Linked DNA regions of Pleurocapsa sp. PCC 7327. The protein of the gene in region 2 binds, or shares a complex with, the protein of the main gene of each other region. Links are inferred from orthologs where the notes say so. Each region holds a gene or a part of one and is shown on either strand. Other genes may lie near its edges. The genes, in order: PLE7327_RS21710, ndhK and nuoH.

Region 1 (11,025 bases), 3.6 Mb from region 2 along the record:
GGAGATCGATCCGTTGCCGGGATGGACAGTAGCGATGGGTTAGCCGATGCAGTCGTGCAGATTTGTCGTTGCAGTGGCGTTGGCGCTCGCATCGAGCGGCAGGCAATTCCTATCTCACCTGCTTTGCACCAGTTTGTTTCGCCAGAGCAAGCTTTAGAATGGATCTTGTATGGCGGAGAAGATTTTGAGTTGGTTTTGTGTCTTTCGCCCCAGTCAGCTCAAGACTTAGTAAACCGCTTGGGAACGGGAGCAGCTATTATTGGTACGATTACTGGCGAACCAACCGTCGAGCTAATCGATCGCAGTGGCAATTATGCCCCGCGACAGCTAACCTTATCAGAAGGCTTTCAGCATTTCTAAGACAATTCGGAGTTCGCAATAGCGATCGAAATTATCAAATAAGACGAGCAGCGCAAAACTTCCGTAGTTTTTAACCGGAAGCGGACATATTGATGCTGCAAGTAGGAAAGGTGAAAAATTTGTTTGCACCAATTGCGGTCATGTCGATGATGCCAATTGGCAAGCAGCTAGGAATATCAAAGCCAAAGCAGTAAATCAATATCGATTGCTGCTTAAAACAACAACAAAGGTACGGCAGGACTTGCCGAAACCCAGACAGTTAATACTTATAATGATTAAAAGATAATGATTAAAAGAGAGGTGCTGCCGTTCTGGTATCTTAAAAGCTTTTTCAAGCTGCCAGTTTTAGCAACCAAAGCACCTTACCAATTTTTTGATGAGGGGACATTTGCTGTAGTATGGCAAGAATTGAAACCAGAACCGAACCCATGGTACTTAACATGGGTCCCCACCATCCCTCAATGCACGGCGTACTTCGCTTGATCGTCACCCTCGACGGGGAAGACGTAATCGACTGCGAACCCGTCATCGGTTATCTCCATCGAGGGATGGAAAAAATTGCCGAAAATCGTACGAACGTCATGTACGTCCCCTACGTAAGTCGATGGGACTACGCGGCGGGGATGTTTAACGAGGCAATTACCGTTAATGCGCCAGAAAAATTAGCTGACATTCAAGTTCCCAAACGCGCCCAGTATATCCGCGTCATTATGTTGGAACTCAACCGCATTGCCAATCATCTGCTATGGTTGGGACCATTTTTGGCTGACGTAGGTGCTCAAACTCCTTTTTTCTACATCTTCCGCGAACGGGAGATGATTTATGACCTCTGGGAAGCGGCAAGCGGTTATCGGATGGTCAATAACAACTACTTCCGCATCGGTGGCGTGGCAGTAGATTTACCCTACGGTTGGGTTGATAAGTGCGAAGATTTCTGCAACTACTTCGAACCGAAAGTCGATGAGTACGAGAAGCTAATCACCAATAACCCTATTTTCCGTCGCCGCGTCGAAGGCGTAGGAACGATTAGCCGCGAAGAGGCAATTAACTGGGGACTTTCCGGTCCCATGTTACGGGCTTCCGGGGTGAAGTGGGATTTGCGTAAGGTTGACCACTACGAGTGCTACGATGACTTTGACTGGGAAGTTCAGTGGGAAACAGCTGGCGATTGTTATGCTCGCTATCTGGTACGGATTCGGGAAATGCGGGAGTCGGTAAAAATTATCCGTCAGGCACTTAAAGGACTTCCCGGCGGTCCTTACGAAAATCTGGAAGCGAAGCGGATGATGGAAGGGAAAAAGTCTCAGTGGAATGATTTCGATTACCAGTACATCGCCAAAAAAGTCGCACCGACTTTTAAAATTCCCAAGGGCGAACATTACGTCCGCCTCGAAAGCGGAAAAGGGGAATTAGGGATCTTTATTATTGGCAACGATGATGTCTTCCCCTGGCGTTGGAAAATTCGGGCAGCCGATTTCAACAACCTGCAAATTTTACCCCATATTCTTAAAGGAGTAAAAGTAGCAGATATTGTAGCGATTCTCGGCAGTATCGATATTATTATGGGTTCGGTGGATAGATAATCGGTGATTGGTGACTGGGTAGAATTTATCCTATTTTCTAGTAAATGACTTGTAGGGGCGAACAACCGTTCGCCCCTACTTTTCTTATCCCAAGCTCGCGTTAGAATAGCGTGAGGTTTAATGCTGTAACCAAGTCCAACTAGCGATGCCAATAAAAAATAGACAAACATCCTCAACCGAAAAGCCAGTTGGAGGCAACCATATGAACACTTTTTTATCAGGCGTCGCAGTTCTGCTGTCTGTAATCGCGCTAGCAGGCGCAGGCTTTGCACTCACTCAAATGTTCCAATTACAGCAGAGCTTTCGTGAACTCAACGACTTTGTGCAAAGCTCACCTACTGTTTCCGAAACTGAATCTGACCAACAGGCGAACACTGAAATTCAGCCCGGTCAGTTTGTGCAATACGCATTTAAAGATAGGGCACAAGTCGAACTATTGTCGGTCAAGCGGATTCAAAATCCAGATGACGGGCAGCGAAATATTGTCAATGTCCAAGTGCGGGTTCGTAACCTTAAGGGTGGTGTAACTCATATAATTTCGCCAGACCAAACAATAGCACGAAATCCTAAAACTAATGAACGTTACGAATCCTATGATTATGTGATTATGTGGTTGACAAGGCGGCAAGAGAACAGGCTCGGAGGGACGGTACGGAGATAGATCGTTCAGGCAGAATTGCTCGTTCCACTAGTTCCATTACAATGGGTTTAGTGAAGAGAGGATCATCTGTTGATGGTTATGTATGGCTACTCATTCCTGAGGAAGTCCAAATGATCGATCTGATAGTACCAAAGACGGCAATATTCGAGAAAGTACCTATTTCAGAATAAGGTCAAGCTTCGGTATTCGATCGATAGTTTAACTAAGGTTTTAACTAAGGTGATTTACTGCTCGCTTGCTTGAACGGCTTCAATGAGCGATCGCACTTCTTCGGTTCCTTCGGATGGCTCGAAATAGGTGGGAAACTTCCCGCGCGTTACCATTCGCAATCCCAAAGGCACAAGGCTCATTAGCCCTCGCAAATCGCGGAAATAATTTCCTACGACATATAAGCCAAACTTGCGCTCGTCTATCCAGCCGCCTTGCTTGACCAACTCTATCAACACCTTGCGGTGGCGAATCGAACGGCTGGCTTGGGCATTTTTACGCTCTAGGATTTCCTGCTTGATTTCGCCGATGCGATCCATCGGGGCGACATCCATAGGACAGACGGCATTGCACATATAGCAGCGCGTGCAGCCCCAAACTCCTTGGGTGCCCAGGTTGTATTTCTCCAAGCGAGCTTCCGTGGTATCGTCGCGGGAGTCATCCACCATGCGCTGGGCTTTGGCTAGGGCGTGGGGACCGACAAAAGAGGGATCGACCGCGCGGGCATTACACTCAGAATAGCAAGCGCCGCACAAGATACAATTGCCCGATGCATCGAGACGCGATCGCTCCTCTGGCGTTTGCAAGAATTCTCGTTCTGGAATTTGTCTGGCACTGGTGCTGACGTAGGGATCGACGGCTTCTAAATTATCCCAGAAGCTTGTCATATCTACGACCAAATCTTTCATTACAGGCATGTTGCCCATTGGCGCTACGATAATTTCTGGGAGCTGAGTATCCGCTCCGTGGGAAAAGCGAGCAAGTTCGCTGCCAACGTTTTCTTTACATGCCAGGGCAGAACGACCGTTAATTCTCATCGCACAGCTACCGCAAATAGTGTTGCGGCAATTTTTCCGAAAAGCGAGGGTTCCATCGAGTTCCCACTTAATGCGATTGAGACAGTCTAAAATTGTATTTCCTGGCTCTACTTCTAAGGTATAAGTCTGAAAACTAGGTGCGCTGTTGGGCTGCTGTCGAAAAATTTTAAAACTGACTTGCATGGTTTCAATCGTTTGATCGTTTATTTTTTAAAAAAATCTTTAGATCTTGGGAAAAATAACTCCATAGATCAATCGCGCTGCTTCAAGCTTACCAAAACTTTAAGCTGCTTCCAGGAATTATCTAAGTAGTCTTTAGAGGATGGTATATTGGCTCAACTCGTTTTCCGAGCTAACCTCTGAGACTGCCTCAATTCTACTTTATTCTTTTTGTTTTGTTGGCAGATTGACTGAATTTCTCGATTATTTTGCACTTAAATCCCTGTTAAGGGGTTTTCAGACTATAGACATATCCTGTATTCAGTCTTCCTCTAACCATTCTAGTCTTAAATTTATAATTCTTGAAAATTTTTTTGTCAAAGTTTAAGCAGATAACGTCATATTTTTGATAAGATGAATCTTAACAACAAAAACACAAAAGACAATTAGTAGAAAAAGAAAGGAACATTGAGAGGATTATGAGTGAAACCGCGACTGCCCCCTTAACAGGAAAAGCACTACTTCAAAAAGTAAAAGAGCTATCCCATCTACCTCGGCGAGAAACAGCAAAGCGCTGCGGCTATTACTCTACTAAAGACGGACAAGTGCGCGTTAATTTAACAGATTTTTATGACGCAGTTTTAGCAGCGAAAGGCGTTCCTCTAGAACCAGGCGGAGCAAAAGACGGGCGCGGACGCGAACCTACCTATCGCGTTAGCGTTCACAAAAATGGTCAAATTGTCATCGGTTCGACTTATACCGAACAGATGGGATTAAAACCGGGCGATGAGTTTGTTATCAAACTCGGATACAAACACATTCACCTCAAACAAATTGAAGATGATTCGGAAGTTGAAGACTCCGAAGAAGCTTTAACCGCGTAATCGATTGGCAGCAAAAACATCGATCGAAACCGCGATCGAGGTAACTGGCGCAAGAAGAGATAAAGCGCGTTTGCGATTAAATTTCCATCAAAATCTGCTATTTAATCGGGCAGACAAGCATAAAGGGTCTACCAAAAGGGCGATTGTATTTTCTAGGCTCGCCCTAGCAGACGCAAACCGATCGAATTAGGCGAGTCAAAGCGTCTTAAGTAAATTCCTGAAAATTTTAAGATTAGGGAAAATTTTTGGAGCTTCAACCGAATCTGAATCTATTTTTTGAGTGGCTGCGAGGAGCAAACTCCCTACTTAAGATAGGCGTCTTTTTTTTAATTTGGGCGATCGCGTGGTTGCCGATAGCAATTCCGATTGCATGGCGATTTAATTGGCATCCAACTAAACCTCTAAGGCAAGCTTTAAAACTTGCTTTGTTGGCACCGCTATACGCGATCGCCCCCCTTATTGTTTGGGGTGCTGCCACAATTGAAAAGTCTTCTTTTGCTGACTATGGATTAACTTGGCAACCCAAATTTTTTCTATCTACAGTAGCAGGATTGAGCTTAGGAATTGGGGGATTAATCGTCGTTTTTACGGTCGAGAGATCGCTCGGTTGGCTGCAATGGCAAACGGAAAATTTGCCCCGCCTTCGCTCGGTTATTTTTCCCCTACTCGCATTGGCATTGTGGATAAGTATTACAGAAGAATTAATTTTTCGCGGCTTTTTGCTCGACGAACTGCAACAGAGCTACAAGATTGCAGTGGCTGCAATCGTATCTAGCACGATTTTTGCTCTATTACATTTAATTTGGGAGCGGGCGCAGACAATTCCTCAACTACCTGGGTTATGGTTGATGGGCACGATCCTCGTGGGTGCGAGATTAGTCGATGATGGAAGCTTGGGATTAGCCTGCGGATTGCACGCTGGTTGGATTTGGGGGCTATCATCTCTTGATTCCGCGCAATTGCTCTTCTATACAGGTAAGGGCAGCCCTTGGATAACTGGGATCGGAGGGCAACCCATAGCGGGAATCGCCGGAATTTTGTGTTTATTCGGAACGGGAGCTATCCTGAGTGTAGGATTTCTCAAATTCTTCTACTGAGATTGCTAGATTAGCCATGTCGCTCAAACTATCTTTCTTAAGAATTCTGACAGCCGCGATCGCGTTTATTACAGTTATTGGCGAGAGGGCGAGCGATGCGCAAGCGAGCGCTTTTATCTGCACGGAAGACAAGAGCGGGATACCGACTACCTTTGCACAAACATCAAGCGGTTCAGTCCCTATCTTCAGGTGGGTATCGGGATATTTCAGTCAAGCAGGTTATCCTCCCAGGCGACGCTGCCAAGAAGTGACGGAACGCATGATGAGTTTCAAAGCGCAGGGAAGACTAAGTCATCTTACTAGCGGCAGAGTTAAAAACCAACCCGTAATTTGTGCTGGAACGAGCTGCGAGGCGAGCGGAGATAATATTTTATTTACCCTCAGACCCAATCAAAACGCGAATCAAATCTTGCAAGAGATAGCTGCAAATCGCCAAGGGACGAGCGGACCTTCCGCTCAGCTAACGGGTGGAGGCGAGACGACAAATAGCACCGCTATAGCTGCAAGAAGACCCAGTAACGTCATTACGCACAATCAAGATGGCTCTGTAACCTTCGATCTCGATCGCTATCTTAACGTTGCTCCCACATTGGAACCTAGCAATTCCGAAAGACCGTTCGAACTTCCTTCTTCCCAAAGAACGGGTAACTCTCCGAGCTTTCCCCCGACAACGCAGCCGAATAATTCTCAAAAACCGCTAGAACTTCCTTCTAATAGTGGAGGAAGCAGGTGGTAATGGCACAAAGCGATAACCTTTAAGATGAATTGGCGATCGCTAATAGTTTTAGCGAGTGTAGCTAGCTTGACAATGACGTTTATCAAATCAAATCTGTTTAATTAGTCACGATCTCGACTCTACTATTCGCGATCGCGCAGTATGGGGGCTTCTTGCTGGGGAGAAAGCAAGGGATTGCCCTCATTGCATTGGGCTGGTTCGGATCGCTTCAGCATCGAGAGGTTGCTCTCGCGAGTTACGCCGTAGCGACCAAGCGCTGCTTCTAACCAAGCCGTGTCAAAAGCAGGCGTTGCTACGCCTTCCATTCCCCAACGCCAGCCGATATAGATAGCGCGTTTGGAAAAGACGACGGCTGGAACCCTCTCTTCAGTTACCCAAATAGCCGCAGGTTCGCTGTCAGTCTTTGTCGGGATGAGAGTGCCGCCAACGAGGTCGCCAGACATAGCTTGCGGTTGAGTCGGCGCTAGCTGACCGCCTACGGCTTCTAGAGCAATGGGAAAGGAATTAGAAAATCCCCAATAAGCGCCAAAAAGGGATCGCAATTGTTTGCGTACTTCCGGTAGCGAGAGGTTGCCTGTCGGTCCGGTAACGATGACGCGCCCGCCTCTAGCCATCCAGACTTCTAAAGCGTTGGCTTGCGCCCAATTGAGGCTATCTACATTGGGCAGCAGCAGGACGCGAACGCCCCCTAAATCGGTTTCATTTCGCCATTTGGATGCATCGACGATGCAGTAGTCTACACCCGTTGCTCGTAGCCGTTTAGTAATTTCTTGCCATTGCGCTGCATTTTCTTGGGCTTTGACGACTCCCAATCGGGCGGTGACGGCAATTGCTGGAGAGATAAATAGGACAAAAGGGCAAAGATACGAGATAAGTGCTATGAGTTTGCGTTTTTTGAGGGTATTCAGACCAAAAGCTACTCTTTTGAACCTCGAAACACTTTTTAACACGAGTCATCTCCTTATCCTTTATTCTTGGGGCGATAGGCATGAGTAATAGATTAATGCAAATCGATTCCATCTTCAAACCGGAAACCGTTTCATCATCGAGACTGCGACCCTGGCTTGACTTTTTAAAGAGATAGGAACGCCCGGAATTTGCGGAATCTGCCAAAGCAGATCGATAGTTCGACGCAGAAGCCTAACGATATCTCCTTCATCGAGACTGGTATTATCGCAAAGTTCGTTCCAATCTATTCCCAATACCCACTGTTCTATCAAACCCATCAACTGAGTATCCAACCAAACGGGGATGGCAATATCGTATCGCGCTTGCGCCTGGTATAGCTGTCGTCGAATTTCCCGTAAGCCGATTTCTTGCGACTCGGTTTTGCGAAAGGCTTCTAACACTTCTTGGGACGGCGGATAATTCGTCCAAGTATCGGGGCGTAGCGGTTCGGTAATCAAGGCACTCATAGCAGCCGCCAATTGATGGGGTTCCAGGCGATCGAACGCTCCTGACATCAATGCCAAACCGAGCCAAAGTTCGTTTTCGCCTCGAATGGTTGCGGCTGCTTGTCCCAGAGGAGTCGGCACCAGCCCATCGAGTGCTCTAAATTCTCGCAAAATTTCAATTAGATTGAGAAAATCTTGCCAATAATAGGATTTATGTGCCTGTTGATTCTGATATTTTGCGTGACTTCTGTAGAGTTGTTCTCGTATTGTGAGGCGGCGTTGATGCAGTTTGAGCAGGCGAGCGGGATTTTTTTGCTGTTGCAGGGGATGATTATCCAGATTGGCTCGAACGCGATCGATTCGCTCCTGCTGGGCAATGACTTCGGGAGCAGTTGCTGCCGTCGCATCAAGCCGCCGAGTAATTTGCTGTGCGATCGCGGCAGTCTTCTCGTCTCCTTTATGCCAGGGACCGCAGTGGTGATAAGACGACACTTCTAGAAGCGCTTCTAACTCCGGTACGGATAATTGCGCTCCTTGTGGCAAGATAGCAGGCAGTATGTCGGTAATATCAGCCAGCGTAACGATATACCAGCGATTATCTTCTCCCAAACAAACGAGATCGGGCGCTTGTCCCGAACCGGGGATTTTAGCGACAAAAACGGCAGACAGAGGAGAAGCCACCTTGACGTGTTTTCCTTTGATGGCAAGCAAGCTACCAGGGGAAAGTTCTGCCAGCCGAGAGGCGATTTCGTGCTTTTTGTTAGCTTCTGCTTGCTGCTGAAGGATTTTTAAGAGCCGTTCTTCTTCTTTGAGACGTTCTTTGAGTTTGGCATAGCTGGCAAAGTCGCGATCGTCGAGTCCGGCTAGTTCTACGTCGATTTTTGCCAGTTCTGTAGTCAATTCGGCGATCGCCTTTTTTTCTGGGGCGAGTTTCGACTGCGCTAGATATTCGGCAAAGCTGCGTTCTAGTAATTCTTTGGCTTCCTCTAGAGTATGTTTTTGCAGTAAATTCAAAACCATGCCGTAGGAAGGCGTAAAACAACTCTTGAGCGGTTCGGCTTTGGCTGTTGCTAGATAAGCAGCTTCTTTTGCTCCTTCAAAGGGAGTCTGTACCGTCACCACATAGCCTACCTCATCTTTCCCTCGCCGTCCGGCTCTCCCGGCGAGTTGTAAAAACTCAGAAGGAGTCAACATGCTGTGTCCGTCGTCCGTGCGCCTGCTGAGGGCAGAAATAACGGTAGTTCGGGCGGGCATATTGATTCCTGCCGAAAGGGTAGCGGTGGCAAAAACCACTTTGACCAACCCCTGCTCGAATAACTGTTCGACTAATTCCTTCCAGACGGGAAGAATTCCAGCATGATGAGCAGCAATCCCGCGCGTTAGAGGTTCTAGCTGATCGAAGCGAATGAAATGGGACTTCTCTGCCATAAAATCCCATAGTTTGACTTGTTCTTGGGGATTTTCGCTTAAAAAATCCAGCAAGTTTGAGGTGGCATCGGGATTGTTGGCTAGAAAATCGAGTAGCTTTTTGTGTAAGATAGGCGTTTCTTGAGCCAAAAATGCCAGCAGTCGTTCTTGTAAGTCGGGATTTTCAGACAAAAAGAAGACCAGCAGCCTGTGGATAATGGCTTTGGCTTCCGATTCATTAACGAGTACCAAATCTTCGAGTTCTCTAACCGCTTGGTCGCACCCTCGGCGGCTGAAGATTGCATAGATTGCTGGCAGTAAATCCCGTTCGACTAGCTGTTCGACCACAGTCAGGATACTGGGGCAGTCTTCTCGTCTGCGTCGCCGCTTTTCTTCTCTAGGAGACTTCGATTTGAGGCTGGGATTGATGGCAGTTTGCTTGGAATTGAGAAGGGGATATAGCTTCTCTTTGGTGGAGAAGAAAAATCGCAAGGGAACGGGACGGTAGTCGGAGTCAATTAACGCGCAGTGATAAATAACTTGCTTTCCATTTTCCTTGGATCCAGCCGCGAGGCGCACTCGCTCGATCCAGTCCGTCAGTTCTTCTGGATTGCCAATGGTAGCGGAGAGGGCAACTAACTGGATAGTAGGAGGACAGTAGATAATCGATTCTTCCCAAACCGTTCCCCGTCCGCGATCGCTGATATAGTGGCATTCATCTAAAACTACGCTTTCTACATTTTCTAGCGATGTCCCCACCTGTCCGATGGGAGTTTCGTAGAGGATATTACGGAAAATCTCCGTGGTCATGATCGCGATCGGGGCATTGGGATTATAGACTACATCTCCGGTGATCAAACCGACCTTTTCGGTTGCCTCTCCATCTCCCCAACTGCCAAATCGCTCTTGAAAATCTCGAAACTTTTGATTGGAAAGCGCTTTTAGTGGCGTGGTGTAAAAGACTCGCTTGCCCCGCGACAGAGCGCGGTAGATGGCGTATTCTCCGATTAAGGTTTTACCTGAACCAGTGGGAGCGCAAACGACAACAGACTTCCCGGCATCGAGAGCTGCGATCGCTTTTTGTTGGAAATCATCCAGTTTAAACGGAAATAGTTCTTTAAGATTTAACTTGGGATTGCTTAGACGTTCTTTCACTAATGGTTTTTCTTCTCTAACTCCTAACAAGGGCGAGTTGTCATGTACTGGCTATATTGTAAGCGACACTCTATGAGGATGGGTTAACTTATTAAAACTAAATGCTTCCCAGCTTTTACCTGAAGGAGCGAATAGGTTAGTCTTCGACTTAGCCTATTTAACTTAATTTTTATTTTATAAATAAAATCTTCAATTCATTACCAAAACAAAATAAACTAAAATTCTATACTTATCGAAAATTGTGTATAAGGAACATTAGGAAAGTCTAGAAACGTCTATAAACATCACAGAAGAAACTTCATTCGCTATTGCGATCGGTCGAGTCAAAATTTTTCTAGATTTATTTGGTAGGACACAAGTATTAATGAAAGCGTTTAACCCCCAAGACTTCCATATTCTTATTGTAGATGGCACTAGCGATAATGATAATCTTCAGCCGACGATCGCCAGGTTGGCAGCAACGGGGTACGACATATCTTTTGTGGCTAACGAACAGGAAGCGCTAGAGGCAATTAAACAGCTCCAACCAGATTTAATTCTTTTCAATCTCACCAAGCAGGATGC
Region 2 (11,054 bases):
TCCGGCTATGCTAATCACAGACATCGAAATGCCCAACATGGATGGCTTTACGCTTATCGACCGCGCGCGACGCATCGGTATAACTATTCCTATCATAGTTGTATCCTCCCGACTGGCAGAAGAGTGGAGCCAAGAAGCCCGCCGCGTTGGAGCAACTGACTATCTAACTAAAGGGTTTTCTACCGCTGAACTGATTAACAAAGTCAAAAGTCTCTTGGACAGTAGCGATCGCGCCGAATCAAAAAATCTATAAAATAACTTAAGCTCATCTCCTTTTCTTAGCGCGGGGGATGGGAGCGTCATTGGTCATTCATTGGTCACTCGTCCTTTGTTCTTTATCCCAATGACACACTGCATTAGGGTTAAGGGCAGTTGAAAGATCCTAGCCGCTAAATTAGAAAGACCAAATTTCCGCTTCAGAGGCGGCGGCAGTGCTTGCCAGGAAACGGGGATAAACCCCAAACAACCGTAAAACGATGCTAGCCTAGCACCAAGACATTCTAAATAAAGAGGTTGGGTCGCAGATTGAATGAGATGTCCCACTAGATAAGTTCCCAAACTGCGATCGCGCCAAGCTGGGGCAACGACTACGCTTCCCAGTTCCTGCGCTCCCTCAAAGGAACGTAATTGTCCGCAGGCAACGATCTTTCTCTCGCATTCAATGACCCAAAACTGCGATTGGCGCAACTGAGTTGGATCTAATCGAGCTAGCAGCACCAATTTGCGAATCCTCCACATATCTCTAGAGCTTGCCCGACGGAGGATACATTTATTCGGTAGGCTAGAAGAAAATTGTCTCATCCGTTTTGCGATCGCACTCTTCCTCAAAAAGTACCATTAAGGTAGCCCAGTCAAGCAAAAAGTTCCGCGATGAAAAGTAGCAAAAAGAGAAAGTCGCTGCCGCCAAAAGCTATTATCAAACTTGGAAGGTTTGTCTGGACGAGTCTGTGGCATTTAATGATGTCAAATCTCGCTCCGCGCAGCCAGTCGGGAGAATACGTTCGCCCTGCCAGTGCCTTTAGAAACTCTGTCGGTACGGAACCAGAAAACCCTTATCAACCAGCAGCAGGACGCTACTGCCTCTATGTAGGATGGGGCTGCCCTTGGGCGCACCGAACCCTTATTGTCAGAACTATCAAGGGACTTGAAGCCGCCATCCCCGTCACTATCGTATCCCCTGCGCCAGAAGAGGGCGGTTGGGCGTTTGAGAAGCCAGAGGAAGGCTGCCGCACCCTAGCCGAATTTTACCAAAAAGCCCAGCCAGGTTACGAAGGACGTTGTACCGTTCCGGTGCTTTTCGATCGACAAACGAAAACCATCGTCAATAACGAGAGTGCAGAAATTATCGTCATGCTCAACTCTCAGTTTAACAAGTGGGCAACCAATCCCGCTTTAGACCTTTACCCAGAAGAACTTAAGGAAAAGATCGACTGGTGGAACGAGAAGATTTACAGCGCAGTAAACAATGGCGTATACCGCTGTGGCTTTGCCCAAACCCAGGAGGCATACGAAAAAGCCTGTAACGAGCTATTTGCGGTCTTGGACGAGATTGATGCAGTACTAGCAGGGAGTCGATATTTGTGCGGCGATCGCGTTACCCTAGCAGACGTGCGTCTTTTTACTACCCTGTTCCGCTTCGATATTGTTTACTATGGATTGTTTAAGTGCAACCGCAAAAGAATTCGGGACTACACCAATCTGGGAGGCTACCTGTGCGACTTGTATCAGCTTCCTGGCGTAGCCGATACCTGCAACCTAGAGGCAGTCAAGCGCGAGTACTATGGGAACCTATTTCCGCTCAATCCCGGCGGCATCATTCCCATTGGTCCAGAAATAACCAACCTCCTCGAACCTCATAATCGAGAAAGGGTAGGCGTTTCAGTAAATTAAATTTGTAGCTTAGATAAGCGCACAGTTGAGGCTTTCTCGCGATCCCTCAAATCACAGAATAAATTGGCTCATAAGTAAGAAGTGTGCGGAGTAACCAGTGAGGCAATGAAGGCAGGGCAGATGCGTTTGAGGTTTCCCTTGAACTCAAAAATAGCAACATAACCACTCAGGCGCTCTTGGTGAACACCCTTAAAGGAGCTCAAGAAATTCCTCATATCTGTCCACATCCCTTCAACTGTGTTGACATGAACTTCTCGAAGCCCATCTCCCTCATCATCCCTTGCCCATTCATGCTGACTATGACAAACAGTAGCATGAGGACGAATGACGTGATTATAACTGGCTGATTCGTCAGTGAAGAGCTGACTCTCAATTACTGTGAATTGATGCACATGATTAACCAGTATTTCACCTGTAGTGTTCCTCACTACTCGCAATCGGACTTGCCCACTGTTTCGTCCAACCGTTCCAACCACTGGTGGTCGGTCATGATCCTAGGTGCCTTTACCTCGTCGTTTGTTCGCTCGTCGTCGAGGTGGGTCAAACGGGTCAAGATGCTGCTCTCCTTTTTCCCCGCCTTCTGAAACATCTCATCGGTTTCAGTTCGAGTGTCAGGTACGGGTTCCTGCGATTGTAACTGCTCGGCACGAGCTTGCAGTTGATGAGGTAAGGTTAACACCGTTTTGTAATTTAACTGTAATTCTCCTGCCAAGCTTTTAGTGGACTCTCCCTTGAGGATGCCTCGCAACAACAACACAACCCGTTCAGGTCTCAGGTGATGTTGCGCTAGTAACGTGCCACTGTAGAGGTTGTAAGTGTGGTCGCACACACGACAGCGATAAACTCTCAACTGAGAGCGATGCGTGGTTCTAAATCTTCGGGCTTGTTCCACCCCAGCTTTACAGTTGGGACAGCTCAAGCCATCCGGATGAAAATGCTCCAAAATCCACTGCCTGCATTTGTCTCGATTGAGCAAATCGTTCAGGGGAAATTCCATAGCATGCTGACATTACTTCTCCTGCACATATTTTACACATGAGCCAATTACGTCGAAAACCTCCTTTAACCCTCTACGTTCAATCCCGACAAATTTTTTTCACGCAAAACCAAATGTTCGGTCTGAAAAAATAACTAGGAAAAATAGAATATGCAAGAACTTCAGACACGGAAAAGTCCTCTTGAAGTTGAAATTGCCTTTCCCATCCGAACCAGAGTACTTCTTACTAGGCGCCGCCTACAGCAAATCCATTAGACCTCCTGCAAAAATTCCCGATCCGCCAAGAAATGAATTTCTTGACTTATAGTGTAAGTCTACTTAAGTAAACTAGGGCTGTTAGCTTGGGAAATTCATTCCCAAGCTCTAGTTGAGACTAAATCTACTTATGCAAGAGGTTTATTTTAATCGGTGTAACATCTCTGTTATTGAAGGCTTTTTATGTACAAAGTCGTAGTCAATGCCTTTGGCGGTAGCGACCAACTTTCAATCGTCGAAGAACCCGAGCTCACTCCTGATAGCAACCAAGTTATCGTGCGACTGACCAGCATTGGTATGAATCACGCCGATTTGATGGCACGGCGAGGCGAATATCGCTTGATTTCTGGCGCGCCACCCTTTACGCCAGGAATAGAAGGAGGCGGTTACATCGAAGCCATTGGCGATCTCGTTACGGATCGCCATGTCGGTCAGCGCGTTATCCTGACTTTAGATGCGCCTGCGTCTAAAGGCATCGGCAAAGGCACTTATCAATCTCATTACCTCATTGCTGCCGATAAAACTATCCCTGCTCCTGACGAAATTTCTGATGAGATCCTGGGCGCTATTTGGTATCCCTATCTAACCGCTTGGGGTTGCTTAATTTGGAGGCAGCAACTACAACCCGGACAAAGCGTTCTCATTCCAGCAGCCAGTAGTAGCGTTGCGATCGCAGCTTCTCAGGTAGTCAAGCACTATGGTGGCATTGCGATCGGGACGACCACCAGTCCGGATAAAGTCGAGAAACTACAAGCTATGCCCGAAGTCCGGTTCGACCATTTAATCGTAACGCGCAATTCCCAATGGTGGCGAGAAGTCAAGCACTTAACTGCCGGGAAAGGACCCGATGTCATTTTCGATCCCGTTGCTGCCGGAGAATTCCTCAACCAAGAAATCCGCCTGATAGCCAATGGAGGCACAATTTGGATTTATGGGTTGTTAGGCAAACCGGATGTCGTAGACGTTAGTCCTTTAATTCGTAAAGCTGCGGCGATTCGCGGTTGGTTAATTAACGAACTTTCTGGCAGCGAACGAGAGCAAATCGCCTATCAACATGTTTTAGAATGTCTTGTCAATGGGACATATAAGTTACCTATTGCTGCCAAATTTTCACTCTGCGACGTTCGTCACGCTAATCAAGCAATGGAAAAGGGCGAACATATTGGCAAATTAATTTTAATTCCGTAAGTAGTTAGTCGTTATTAAAAATATGGATATTTTCTCTTAATGACTAACGACTAACTATTAACCATCAACTAACAAGGAAAAATTATTGATGCTGAAATTTTACTACAATCCTATTTCCCCGATCGCTCGTCGCGTCTGGATAGTGCTACTAGAAAAAAACATTCCCTTTGAATCGGTACTAGTCAACTTAAACGGCGACAAATTCCAACCAGAGTTTTTAGCCATTAACGAAACTAGGAATCGATCTGAGTAATTCCCCCAATATTAAAGATTGGTGTCAACGTTTAATGCAGCGAGAAGCATGGCAAAAGGTGCAACCCAATGACCAGGAAGTAAAAACTTTCAAGCAAAGAGCAAAAGCTTTGTTGACATTGCGCCAGCGCGAATTAGAGCGAGAAAGTTCTTCTAACGCCTGAGATCTTGCACCATTCTCAACAACTGCTGTTGTCATTAATTTCCTGGTCGAGCGAAAAAGTCCTCTAAAGAAGACCCGATAGGAATTTGAGTCGATTTTAATCGAGTTGAGCTTTGAGCCTAGAACTTTAGTTCTAGGCGTTGATGCCAAAGGTGCGAGATCGGATCTGAGTCTAACCGAACATAAGGCAGAGAGCGGTTCAAAAATTTTGAATCTCAATTTTGACGAAGTACCTTGCACTTTTGAACAATAATTCCTGGATGTCACAGAGCAAGCGGATTTATTCGTAGGGTCAATCCTTTGATCCAGAATCCTTTGATCCAAAATCGAATGACCCGATGAGTCCTATGGCACAATGAGAGACACTGACTAAAAGAATTGCTCTCATCGAACAAATTTTTCGTATAAATTTCAACTGACACAACTAAACCAGATATGACTGCAACCCTCCAAGCACCTCCAAAGACTCGTCGCGTAATTTTCCCCTTCACCGCGATTGTAGGTCAAGAAGAAATGAAACTCGCTCTCATCCTCAATGTAATCGATCCGAAAATTGGCGGGGTAATGATTATGGGCGATCGCGGCACTGGCAAATCGACGACAATTCGGGCCTTAGCCGATTTATTGCCAGAAATTGAAGTCGTCGCCGACGATCCCTTCAATTCCGATCCCTACGATCCCGATCTAATGAGCGATCGCGTTCGGGAGCAACTAGAGAAACAAATTCCCCTACAAATTGTCAAAAAGAAAGTTCCCATGGTTGACTTGCCTCTAGGAGCCACTGAAGATAGAGTTTGCGGCACGATCGACATTGAAAAAGCCCTCTCCGAAGGGGTGAAAGCCTTTGAACCCGGACTGCTGGCAAAAGCTAATCGAGGCATTCTCTACGTCGATGAAGTCAACTTGCTCGACGATCACCTCGTAGACGTTTTATTGGATTCTGCCGCTAGCGGTTGGAATACCGTCGAACGAGAAGGAATTTCCATTCGCCACCCCGCCCGTTTCGTGCTGGTAGGTTCCGGCAACCCAGAAGAAGGAGAATTGCGACCTCAGTTGCTCGATCGCTTTGGCATGCACGCCGAAATTCACACCGTCAAAGAACCCGCGCTGAGAGTGCAAATCGTCGAGCAGCGCTCCGAATTTGACAGCAATCCCCAAAAATTCTGCGAAAAATACCAACCCGAACAAGAAGCGCTGCAAGAGAAGATTATTAACGCTCAAAAACTTCTGCCCCAAGTCGAAATCGATTACGATTTGCGCATTAAAATTTCCGAAGTTTGTTCCGCTCTCGATGTCGATGGCTTGAGAGGAGATATCGTCACCAATCGCGCCGCTAAAGCCCTAGCAGCCTTTGAAGGGCGCACGACCGTGACGGTAGACGATATTCGTCGGGTAATTACCTTGGCTCTGCGGCACCGACTGCGCAAAGACCCCCTGGAGTCGATCGAATCCGGCTATAAAGTCGAAAAAGCCTTCAATCGGGTATTCGGTTTGGAAGTGTCAGAAGAAAACTAGCCATCGGTTATAGTTATTAGTCTCTAGTCATTCGCTATGCTTGACTAAGGACTGCTAACTCAAGACACATGACACAAGAGCCTTTGATCGAACTGAGAGGGGTTTGCAAGTCGTTTGGCGACAAGGTGATTCTTGACCACATAGACTTGAGTATCTATCGAGGGGAAGCACTGGTTATTATCGGTCCTTCTGGAACGGGCAAGTCGACAGTCCTACGGGCGATCGCTGGCTTGATTCCCATCGATTCGGGCGAAATCTATATCAAGGGCAAACGGCGGCTAGGATTAATCGAAGATGAAGAGGATAGTCTCCGCATCTCTTTGGTGTTTCAGCAGGCAGCCTTATTCGATTCCCTAACCGTCGAAGAGAACGTTGGTTTTTTTCTCTATCAACACTCCAAGCTCCCTGGCGAGAAAATTCGGGAACTGGTCGAGGAAAAACTCGAAGTGGTGGGGTTACGCGGCATTGGCGATCGCTACCCTGCCGAACTGTCTGGCGGGATGCGCAAACGAGTAAGCTTTGCTAGGGCAATTATGTCCAATCCCGAAAACCCTCAGGATAACCCCGAAGTTCTCCTCTACGACGAACCTACCGCAGGTCTCGATCCCATTGCTTCAACCGTTATCGAAGATTTAGTCCGTCACCTGCAACGCAGTCCGGGAGGATGCGATACCTACGTGATGGTGACACATCAGCAGAGTACGATTCGCCGCACCGCCGATCGCATTGTGTTTCTCTATGACGGGAAAATTCAATGGCAAGGAAGCTGTGGGGAAATCGATACCACCGATCACCCCATGGTACGGCAATTTTTTAGCGCTAGCGTTCGCGGTCCGATCAAAGTCATCGATTGAGCTAGTGTAGTCATAAAACCTTTGATGTTGAGACAAAGTGAGGAATACAGATGCTGCGATCGCGAACGGTTCGAGAAGGCACGGTTGGATTATTTGCCCTGTTGGGATTAGTATTATTTGGCGGACTGGCTATTTGGCTGCGGGGTGGGGGATTCGGTCAACGGAACTACCAATTCATCGCTGAATTTAGTGACGTTAGCGGTCTGCAAATCGGCGCTCCCGTTCGCTATCGAGGCGTGACAGTGGGCAAAATTGCTGCCATGAACCCCGGGCTGAAGAATGTTGATGTCGTTCTAGAAATTTCCTCGGCTAACGTCATTCTTCCCCGCCAGGTGAGAATCCAAACCAATCGCTACGGATTAATCGGCGAAGCATCGGTAGACATCACTCCCCTGGGAGCGCTTCCCTCGGATACTCAGGCTTTCAATCCGCTTAGTCCCGATTGTAATTCCCAAGCAATTATTTGTGAAGGCGATCGCCTCAAGGGCGATCCCGGCGTTCAGCTTTTCGAAAATCTTGCTCGTCTAAGCGAACTTTATACCGATCCAAAATTCTTTAACAGTATTACTGGTGCTGCCCAAAGCGCTTCTGTAGCTGCCGAGCGTATTGCCAAACTAAGCGATGTTTTAGCCCGTTTGTCTGTGACGGTTAACAGAGAAATTCAAGGCGTTTCCGATACAACTGAGGCACTGACGAAAACAGCCAATGAAACAACTCAGTTTATCGACAACGCCAATAGTTTACTCGCAGAAAATCGCAGCACTTTACAGAGGACGCTCAATAATACTTCTGAACTGGCAAACAGTTTGAACAGTTTGATCGAAGAGAATCGAACCAATCTAAGCGCAACCCTCAATAATATCGATCGCACCAGTCAAGAGCTACAAAAGTTGGTAGAACAGGTAAATACGGGACTGGCTACTTCTGACACTCAAAAAATCGTACAGAACTTAGAAACGTTAGTAGCTAATGCAGCCGCAACATCAACCAATCTGCGAGAACTTTCTGGGATGCTCAACGATCCTGCCAATGCCCTAACATTGCAGCGCACCTTGGACTCGGCTAGAGCCACCTTTGAAAATGCCCAGAAAATTACTTCAGACCTAGACGATCTCACTGGCGATCCGGCATTCCGAGACAATCTGCGCAACTTGGTTAACGGACTGGGCAATCTAGTCTCCTCAACTCAGAATTTAGAGCGGCAGATTCAAACGGCACAAGCGCTAGGAATCGTCAAACAAGAACCGGAACGAACGAGCAGATCGCCCCAACGCCTCAAACCTTACAGTACTACGGTCAGCAGTAATGATGCCAAAGCGCCACTGCCCTATTTAGAACTCATGTCTAAAAATATTTTTCAATCCCCTGCCTCTTTTAAGCTTTTTTTCGAGCCATCGTCGAAAGCTTTTCCAACTCCTTCAAGCTTCCAGTTGCAAGGATCGTTACCAGAGGATTAGACGGTTTTATATTGCTAATAACTTCTTTGATAAACTCTCTGAGAGAAGAAACTTTAACGAAACCTTTATAATAGGTAACTGTAACAAAAATAACGCAGGTCTTCTCGGCTGAGGGTTATTTGTTAAGAGGAGTATTAAGGTCGCAGTGTTTGTCCTTTCTGGGTATGAATATTTACTTGGTTTCCTACTAGCTTGCAGCCTAGTTCCTATCCTAGCTCTAACAGCGTCAAAACTTTTACGACCTAGCGGTGGCGGTCCAGAACGACGTACCACCTACGAATCTGGAATGGAACCCATCGGAGGAGCTTGGATTCAGTTCAATATTCGCTATTACATGTTTGCTCTGGTTTTCGTCGTCTTTGACGTAGAAACCGTGTTTTTATATCCTTGGGCAGTTGCCTTTAATCGTCTCGGACTGCTCGCTTTCGTCGAAGCGCTCATTTTTATTGCCATTCTGGTCGTCGCTCTTGTCTATGCTTGGAGAAAAGGCGCTCTAGAATGGTCTTAGCCGGAGTTCGGTGTTCGGTAATCGGTTAACTCGCTGGTTCCGTTAACTGAATCCTGAAATCGTTACCAGCACTTATTTGATACAGCGATCGAAAACTATGAGTCCTAATTTAACTACCAACGAAGCTGCCCTAGAGCAGCAGCAAAAAGAAAAAATCCTCAATCCAATTAATCGCACTCAGGTCACGCAAGATCTGTCGGAAAATGTCATTTTAACCACTGTAGACGATCTCTACAACTGGGCGCGATTGTCCAGCCTCTGGCCCTTACTGTACGGAACCGCCTGTTGTTTTATTGAATTTGCTGCCTTGATTGGCGCACGGTTTGATTTTGACCGCTTTGGTTTAGTTCCCCGTTCTAGTCCCCGACAAGCAGATTTGATTATCACCGCAGGCACGATTACCATGAAAATGGCACCAGCGCTGGTTCGCCTCTACGAAGAGATGCCAGAACCGAAATATGTCATCGCCATGGGAGCTTGCACTATCACGGGCGGAATGTTTAGCGTTGACTCGACGACGGCAGTCAGAGGAGTCGATAAGCTGATTCCGGTTGATGTTTATATTCCTGGCTGCCCGCCTCGTCCGGAAGCAATTATCGACGCGATTATCAAGCTGCGCAAAAAAATTGCCAATGATTCGATTCAAGATAGAGCAGCGGTAACACAGCAAACCCATCGCTACTATAGCACTACCCACAGTATGAAGGTAGTAGAGCCAATTCTGACGGGTAAATATCTCCGGGCTGGAACTCGCGAAATGCCACCGCTGGAGTTGACCGAAGCGATGGGAATGCCAGTTCCACCCGCTCTAGCAGCGTCACAGAAACAAAAGGAGGAAGTTAACCGTGGCTGAAGAAACTCAGTCAGATAAGCCGACAGGTGAAGCACCAGAAGCCTCTGCAATTGTCCAGGCGGGTAAGATCTCTAGCTGGCTGACGGAAAATGGCTTCGAGAATACAGCGCTTGAGGTAGATCATTTAGGAGTCGAGCTAATCAAGGTAGAGCCAGAGTTTCTCATTCCTATTGCTACCGCGCTCTATGCCTACGGATTTAACTATCTCCAGTGCCAAGGCGCTTACGATCTCGGTCCCGGAAAAGAGTTAGTTAGTTTTTATCATCTTATCAAGGTCAGTGACGATGCCGATCGCCCTGAAGAAGTTCGACTAAAAGTCTTTCTGCCGCGAGATAATCCTAGGGTGCCTTCGGTATACTGGATTTGGAAAGGAGCCGACTGGCAAGAACGCGAAAGCTACGATATGTATGGCATTGTCTATGAGGGACACCCGAATCTCAAGCGAATTTTGATGCCGGAAGATTGGGTGGGCTGGCCTCTGCGTAAGGATTATGTCTCGCCAGATTTCTATGAATTACAAGATGCCTATTAAACGAGAATTGGGACAGGTATTGCGACAATCGCCAATTCTCCCTAGGTCCTAAAGGCATAGCACTCGCTTTTAAAGAACGGGCGAGTGTTTATTTTTGATTGCTTTATTTGACTAGATCGGGAGCTACTTGACCGACTCGACGGATATCGATAACGTCGCTCATATTTTTAATGCGATCGAAGGTGCGATCGAGCTGTTGGCGATCCTGAATGTCAATACTTAAAGAAATCAACGCTGGTTTGCCACTACTGGTTTTTACGCCAGCATTGCGAACGTTGATATTTTGATCGCTCAAGCGAGACAGGATATCTTTTAAGACTCCCACTCGGTCGATCGCTTCAATTTGAATATCGACCGGATAAGTTTGAGGTCGTCCGTTGCTGTCGATTGGATTCCACTTGACGGGAATTAACCTCTCTACTGGCGCGTTCTCGGCATTGACGCAACCCTGACGATGAATGGCAATGCCTCTGGAACCGCGGCCGACAACGCCGACAATCGCTTCGCCGGGAATGGGATGACAACATTTAGCGATATGATACAGTAGTCCTTCAACGCCAGCGATCGGAGATTTACTGCTCGTGGTGCTA
Region 3 (3,236 bases), 270 kb from region 2 along the record:
TTTGGGATGCCGTTAATAATAGTCTTTTAGTTGCCGCAATTTCTACGGTCGTTGCCACCTTTTTAGGAACTATGCTAGCCCTAGCATTAGAGCGCTTTCGCTTTCGCGGGCAAACGGCTTTAGAAGGTTTGGTTTTGCTGCCTATTATTATTCCCGATATTGCCATGGGCATTTCTTTATTAGTGTTTTTCAGTCTGGTTTTTCAATTATTAGAAAATTTAACAGGGATTCGTTTAGTACTGGGATTACCTACCATTATCATCAGTCATATTGCTTTTAATATCTCATTTGTCGTCGTAACGGTCAGGGCAAAAATTGCAGAATTAGAACCCTCTGTAGAAGAAGCTGCCTGGGATTTAGGAGCCAATGAATGGCAAACCATGCGGCACGTTATTCTACCGTTAATTGCCCCCGGTATTTTGAGCGCGGCTTTATTGGCGTTTACCTTATCTTTAGACGATTTCGCGATCGCCTTTTTTACTGCCGGCGTGGGAGCAACAACGTTACCTTTATACGTCTATGGCATGATTAAGTTTGCCGTCACTCCTGCGATTAATGCAGTATCCACCTTGATTTTATTGGCTTCTTTAACTTTGGTAGTTTCTTCTTTGACTCTACAACGTCGTTGATATATAAACCCTAGAAAAGTTAAACACAGCGATCGCGCTTGACTTTCCATAGAAAGATTCTTATCACATCCATAAGCAGATCTTCTGTAGCTATCTACTCTAGTTAAGAACCAGACAACGATATACTAGGCATTGAGAAACGTCTTGACAAGATACCAATCGGGTTAACTGAGTAACTAACTGTATTAAAGCTCTATTATCTAAGCAAGCATGAACCCAGGAATTGACCTACAAGGAAGTTTTATCAAATCTCTCATAGACTTAGGAGTCCCTGCTGGTGTTGCTAAAGCCATCTGGATGCCCCTACCCATGTTTTTAATGATTATCGGGGCAACGGTAGGGGTTTTAGTAGCCGTTTGGTTAGAGAGAAAAATCTCTGCTGCCGCTCAACAGCGCATCGGTCCCGAATACGCTGGACCGCTAGGCGTCTTGCAGCCCGTAGCAGACGGGATCAAGTTAGTGTTTAAAGAGGATGTCATTCCAGCTAAATCCGATCCCTTGTTGTTCACCTTGGGACCCGTTTTAGTGGTTCTGCCCGTATTTCTGTCCTATCTAATCGTACCGTTCGGACAGAATTTGGTGATTACCGACCTCAACGTGGGCATATTCCTGTGGATTGCTCTGTCGAGCATCGTTCCCATCGGTTTGCTGATGTCTGGCTATGCCTCGAATAACAAATACTCCCTCTTAGGGGGATTGAGAGCAGCCGCCCAGTCAATCAGTTATGAAATTCCCCTCGCCCTGTCGGTATTAGCGATCGCTATGATGTCGAACAGTCTCAGCACCATCGACATTGTGGAACAGCAATCGGGCTACGGAATTCTCGGCTGGAATATTTGGCGACAGCCTATAGGGTTTATCATCTTCTGGATTGCTGCTTTGGCAGAATGCGAACGCTTGCCCTTCGATCTCCCCGAAGCTGAAGAAGAATTGGTCGCTGGCTATCAAACCGAATACGCAGGCATGAAATTCGGTCTATTTTACGTAGGTTCTTACGTAAATCTCGTTCTCTCTGCACTGGTCTTCGCCATTCTCTATCTTGGCGGTTGGGAATTTCCCATTCCTCTCGATCGCTTGGCAAGTTGGTTGGGAGTCAGCGAAACCAGTTCCTGGTTGCAGATCGTTACGGCTTCTCTGGGAATTACCATGACGGTTCTCAAAGCCTATTTCCTGATCTTCCTCGCCATTCTAGTGCGTTGGACGGTTCCCCGCGTTCGCATCGACCAACTCCTCAATTTAGGTTGGAAGTTTCTCCTGCCAGTTTCTCTAGCCAATTTACTTTTGACGGCTGCCCTCAAACTCGCCTTTCCCTTTGCGTTTGGAGGGTAGATAGAGAATCAGTGACCAATGACAAAGGACAAACGATATGTTCAACCAAATCCTCAAACAAGTCCAGGCATACGCCAAAGAAAGCGTGCAAGCAGCAAAATACATCGGCGAAGGGCTTTCTGTCACTTTCGACCACATGCGTCGCCGCCCTGTAACCGTTCAGTATCCCTATGAGAAACTGATTCCTTCAGAACGCTTTCGCGGTAGAATCCACTTTGAATTCGACAAGTGCATCTCCTGCGAAGTCTGTGTCCGAGTTTGCCCGATCAACCTTCCCGTAGTAGATTGGGAATTCGACAAGAGCGTCAAGAAGAAAAAGCTCAAGCACTACAGCATCGATTTTGGCGTTTGTATCTTCTGCGGCAACTGCGTGGAATACTGCCCCACCAATTGCCTCTCTATGACAGAAGAATATGAACTCGCTTCCTACGATCGCCACGAACTCAACTACGATAACGTGGCTCTCGGACGCTTGCCATATAAAGTTACCCAAGATCCGATGGTAACTCCTCTACGAGAGTTGGCATATCTGCCTAAAGGAGTCCTCGAACCTCACGATTTACCTTCGGGAAGTCAAAGACCTGGCAAGCGCCCAGAGGAAATCGTTAAAGAGATGGAATCTAACAAAGAAGGTGTGAGTTAATCGTAGATTTGTTGTTGGTTAGGGGTTAGTTCCAGACGCGAAATTTTAGCTCTATATAGCCCAATAACCAACAACAATCGTTCCTACTAAGGAGAATAAAAGACTGTGAATCTAGCTGAAGGCGTTCAAATTGTTTCATTTGGTCTGTTGTCTGTGATGATGCTTGGCGCTGCCTTGGGTGTAGTGCTTTTATCCAATATCGTCTATTCAGCCTTTTTATTAGCAGGCGTATTCATTAGCATTGCTGGTATCTATATCCTACTCAATGCTGATTTTGTAGCAGCCGCACAAATTTTAATCTATGTCGGCGCTATTAACGTGCTGATTATCTTTGCTATCATGCTGGTCAACAAGCGCGAAGAGTTTATTGCCGTCCCCAGACGTTGGATTCGCCAGGGAGCAACGGCGCTAGTTTGTCTTGGTTTATTTGCGCTGCTGGCGACGATGGTGTTAGTGACTCCTTGGTCGATAGCTGGCACTTCGTCTGCTGCGGTTGAAAGTACGATCGTAGAAATTGGCAAACATTTCTTCAGCGACTTCTTATTGCCCTTTGAGCTGGCTTCGGTGTTGTTGTTGATGGCAATGGTCGGCGCAATTATTCTCGCCCGTCGCGATATAATTCCAGAACCTCAAGA

The links.
Region 1: the proteins of ndhK (region 2) and PLE7327_RS21710 are in contact, whole or in part, in a cryo-EM structure (PDB 6KHJ), measured with the Thermosynechococcus vestitus proteins. The link is inferred for Pleurocapsa sp. PCC 7327 from one-to-one orthologs. Residues at the interface, in WP_011056552.1 of Thermosynechococcus vestitus: Leu46, Met47, Tyr48, Thr50, Ala51, Cys52, Phe54, Ile55, Glu56, Ala58, Ala59, Ile61, Gly62, Ser63, Arg64, Phe65, Asn76, Pro78, Thr89, Thr91, Lys93, Met94, Ala97, Leu101, Met123, Phe124, Ser126, Asp127, Ser128, Tyr129; in WP_011057128.1 of Thermosynechococcus vestitus: Pro17, His18, His19, Pro20, Ser21, Met22, Val25, Arg27, Met29, Thr31, Ile38, Asp39, Cys40, Glu41, Pro42, Val43, Ile44, Gly45, Tyr46, Leu47, His48, Arg49, Gly50, Met51, Lys53, Ile54, Asn57, Arg58, Pro65, Tyr66.
Region 3: the proteins of ndhK (region 2) and nuoH are in contact, whole or in part, in a crystal structure (PDB 6Y11), measured with the Thermus thermophilus proteins. The link is inferred for Pleurocapsa sp. PCC 7327 from one-to-one orthologs. Residues at the interface, in WP_096411117.1 of Thermus thermophilus: Arg16, Glu17, Gly18, Leu24, Leu27, Val28, Trp30, Gly31, Arg32, Asn34, Ser35, Trp37, Thr54, Asp55, Ala56, Asp59, Ala61, Arg62, Phe63, Gly64, Glu66, Val67, Phe68, Arg69, Ala70, Ser71, Arg73, Gln74, Ala75, Asp76; in WP_096411122.1 of Thermus thermophilus: Arg36, Val44, Arg45, Met46, Gly47, Pro48, Asn49, Arg50, Val51, Leu57, Gln58, Ala61, Asp62, Ile64, Lys65, Ile67, Phe68, Lys69, Glu70, Ile72, Val74, Glu223, Ala224, Glu225, His233, Thr234, Glu235, Tyr236, Ser237, Trp241.

Annotation. Positions count from the first base shown.
Region 1 is NC_019689.1:4,820,246-4,831,270, forward strand. Bases 1-2,850 are described here. They hold PLE7327_RS21710 (NAD(P)H-quinone oxidoreductase subunit H), read left to right. Parts: upstream 1-758; coding sequence 759-1,943; downstream 1,944-2,850. Other genes in these bases: thiL (thiamine-phosphate kinase), read left to right, coding at 1-360; PLE7327_RS26795 (zinc ribbon domain-containing protein), read left to right, coding at 449-646; PLE7327_RS22945 (hypothetical protein), read left to right, coding at 2,146-2,604; PLE7327_RS21720 (succinate dehydrogenase/fumarate reductase iron-sulfur subunit), read right to left, coding at 2,829-2,850. Outside these bases: more of PLE7327_RS21720, read right to left, coding at 2,851-3,812; PLE7327_RS21725 (AbrB family transcriptional regulator), read left to right, coding at 4,268-4,672; PLE7327_RS21735 (CPBP family intramembrane glutamic endopeptidase), read left to right, coding at 4,918-5,769; PLE7327_RS22950 (COP23 domain-containing protein), read left to right, coding at 5,786-6,505; PLE7327_RS21745 (hypothetical protein), read right to left, coding at 6,628-7,455; PLE7327_RS21750 (RNA helicase), read right to left, coding at 7,528-10,461; PLE7327_RS21755 (diguanylate cyclase), read left to right, coding at 10,826-11,025.
Region 2 is NC_019689.1:1,244,636-1,255,689, reverse strand. What follows is about bases 8,176-11,054. They hold ndhK (photosynthetic/respiratory NAD(P)H-quinone oxidoreductase subunit K), read left to right. Parts: upstream 8,176-9,176; coding sequence 9,177-9,932; downstream 9,933-11,054. Other genes in these bases: PLE7327_RS05570 (bifunctional (p)ppGpp synthetase/guanosine-3',5'-bis(diphosphate) 3'-pyrophosphohydrolase), read right to left, coding at 10,568-11,054; PLE7327_RS05575 (NAD(P)H-quinone oxidoreductase subunit J), read left to right, coding at 9,925-10,464; ndhC (photosynthetic/respiratory NAD(P)H-quinone oxidoreductase subunit C), read left to right, coding at 8,717-9,079; PLE7327_RS05590 (MlaD family protein), read left to right, coding at 8,176-8,571. Outside these bases: PLE7327_RS05630 (response regulator), read left to right, coding at 1-253; PLE7327_RS05625 (GNAT family N-acetyltransferase), read right to left, coding at 307-801; PLE7327_RS05620 (glutathione S-transferase family protein), read left to right, coding at 871-1,890; PLE7327_RS26380 (transposase), read right to left, coding at 1,959-2,366; PLE7327_RS05610 (hypothetical protein), read right to left, coding at 2,318-2,887; PLE7327_RS05605 (zinc-binding dehydrogenase), read left to right, coding at 3,326-4,330; PLE7327_RS24740 (hypothetical protein), read right to left, coding at 4,608-4,781; bchI (magnesium chelatase ATPase subunit I), read left to right, coding at 5,181-6,260; PLE7327_RS05595 (ABC transporter ATP-binding protein), read left to right, coding at 6,329-7,114; more of PLE7327_RS05590, read left to right, coding at 7,165-8,175. UniProt on the Escherichia coli protein: NDH-1 shuttles electrons from NADH, via FMN and iron-sulfur (Fe-S) centers, to quinones in the respiratory chain. The immediate electron acceptor for the enzyme in this species is ubiquinone.
Region 3 is NC_019689.1:971,093-974,328, forward strand. The notes cover bases 1-2,898. They hold nuoH (NADH-quinone oxidoreductase subunit NuoH), read left to right. Parts: upstream 1-839; coding sequence 840-1,958; downstream 1,959-2,898. Other genes in these bases: PLE7327_RS04335 (ABC transporter permease), read left to right, coding at 1-629; ndhI (NAD(P)H-quinone oxidoreductase subunit I), read left to right, coding at 1,996-2,601; PLE7327_RS04350 (NADH-quinone oxidoreductase subunit J), read left to right, coding at 2,707-2,898. Outside these bases: more of PLE7327_RS04350, read left to right, coding at 2,899-3,236. UniProt on the Escherichia coli protein: NDH-1 shuttles electrons from NADH, via FMN and iron-sulfur (Fe-S) centers, to quinones in the respiratory chain. The immediate electron acceptor for the enzyme in this species is believed to be ubiquinone.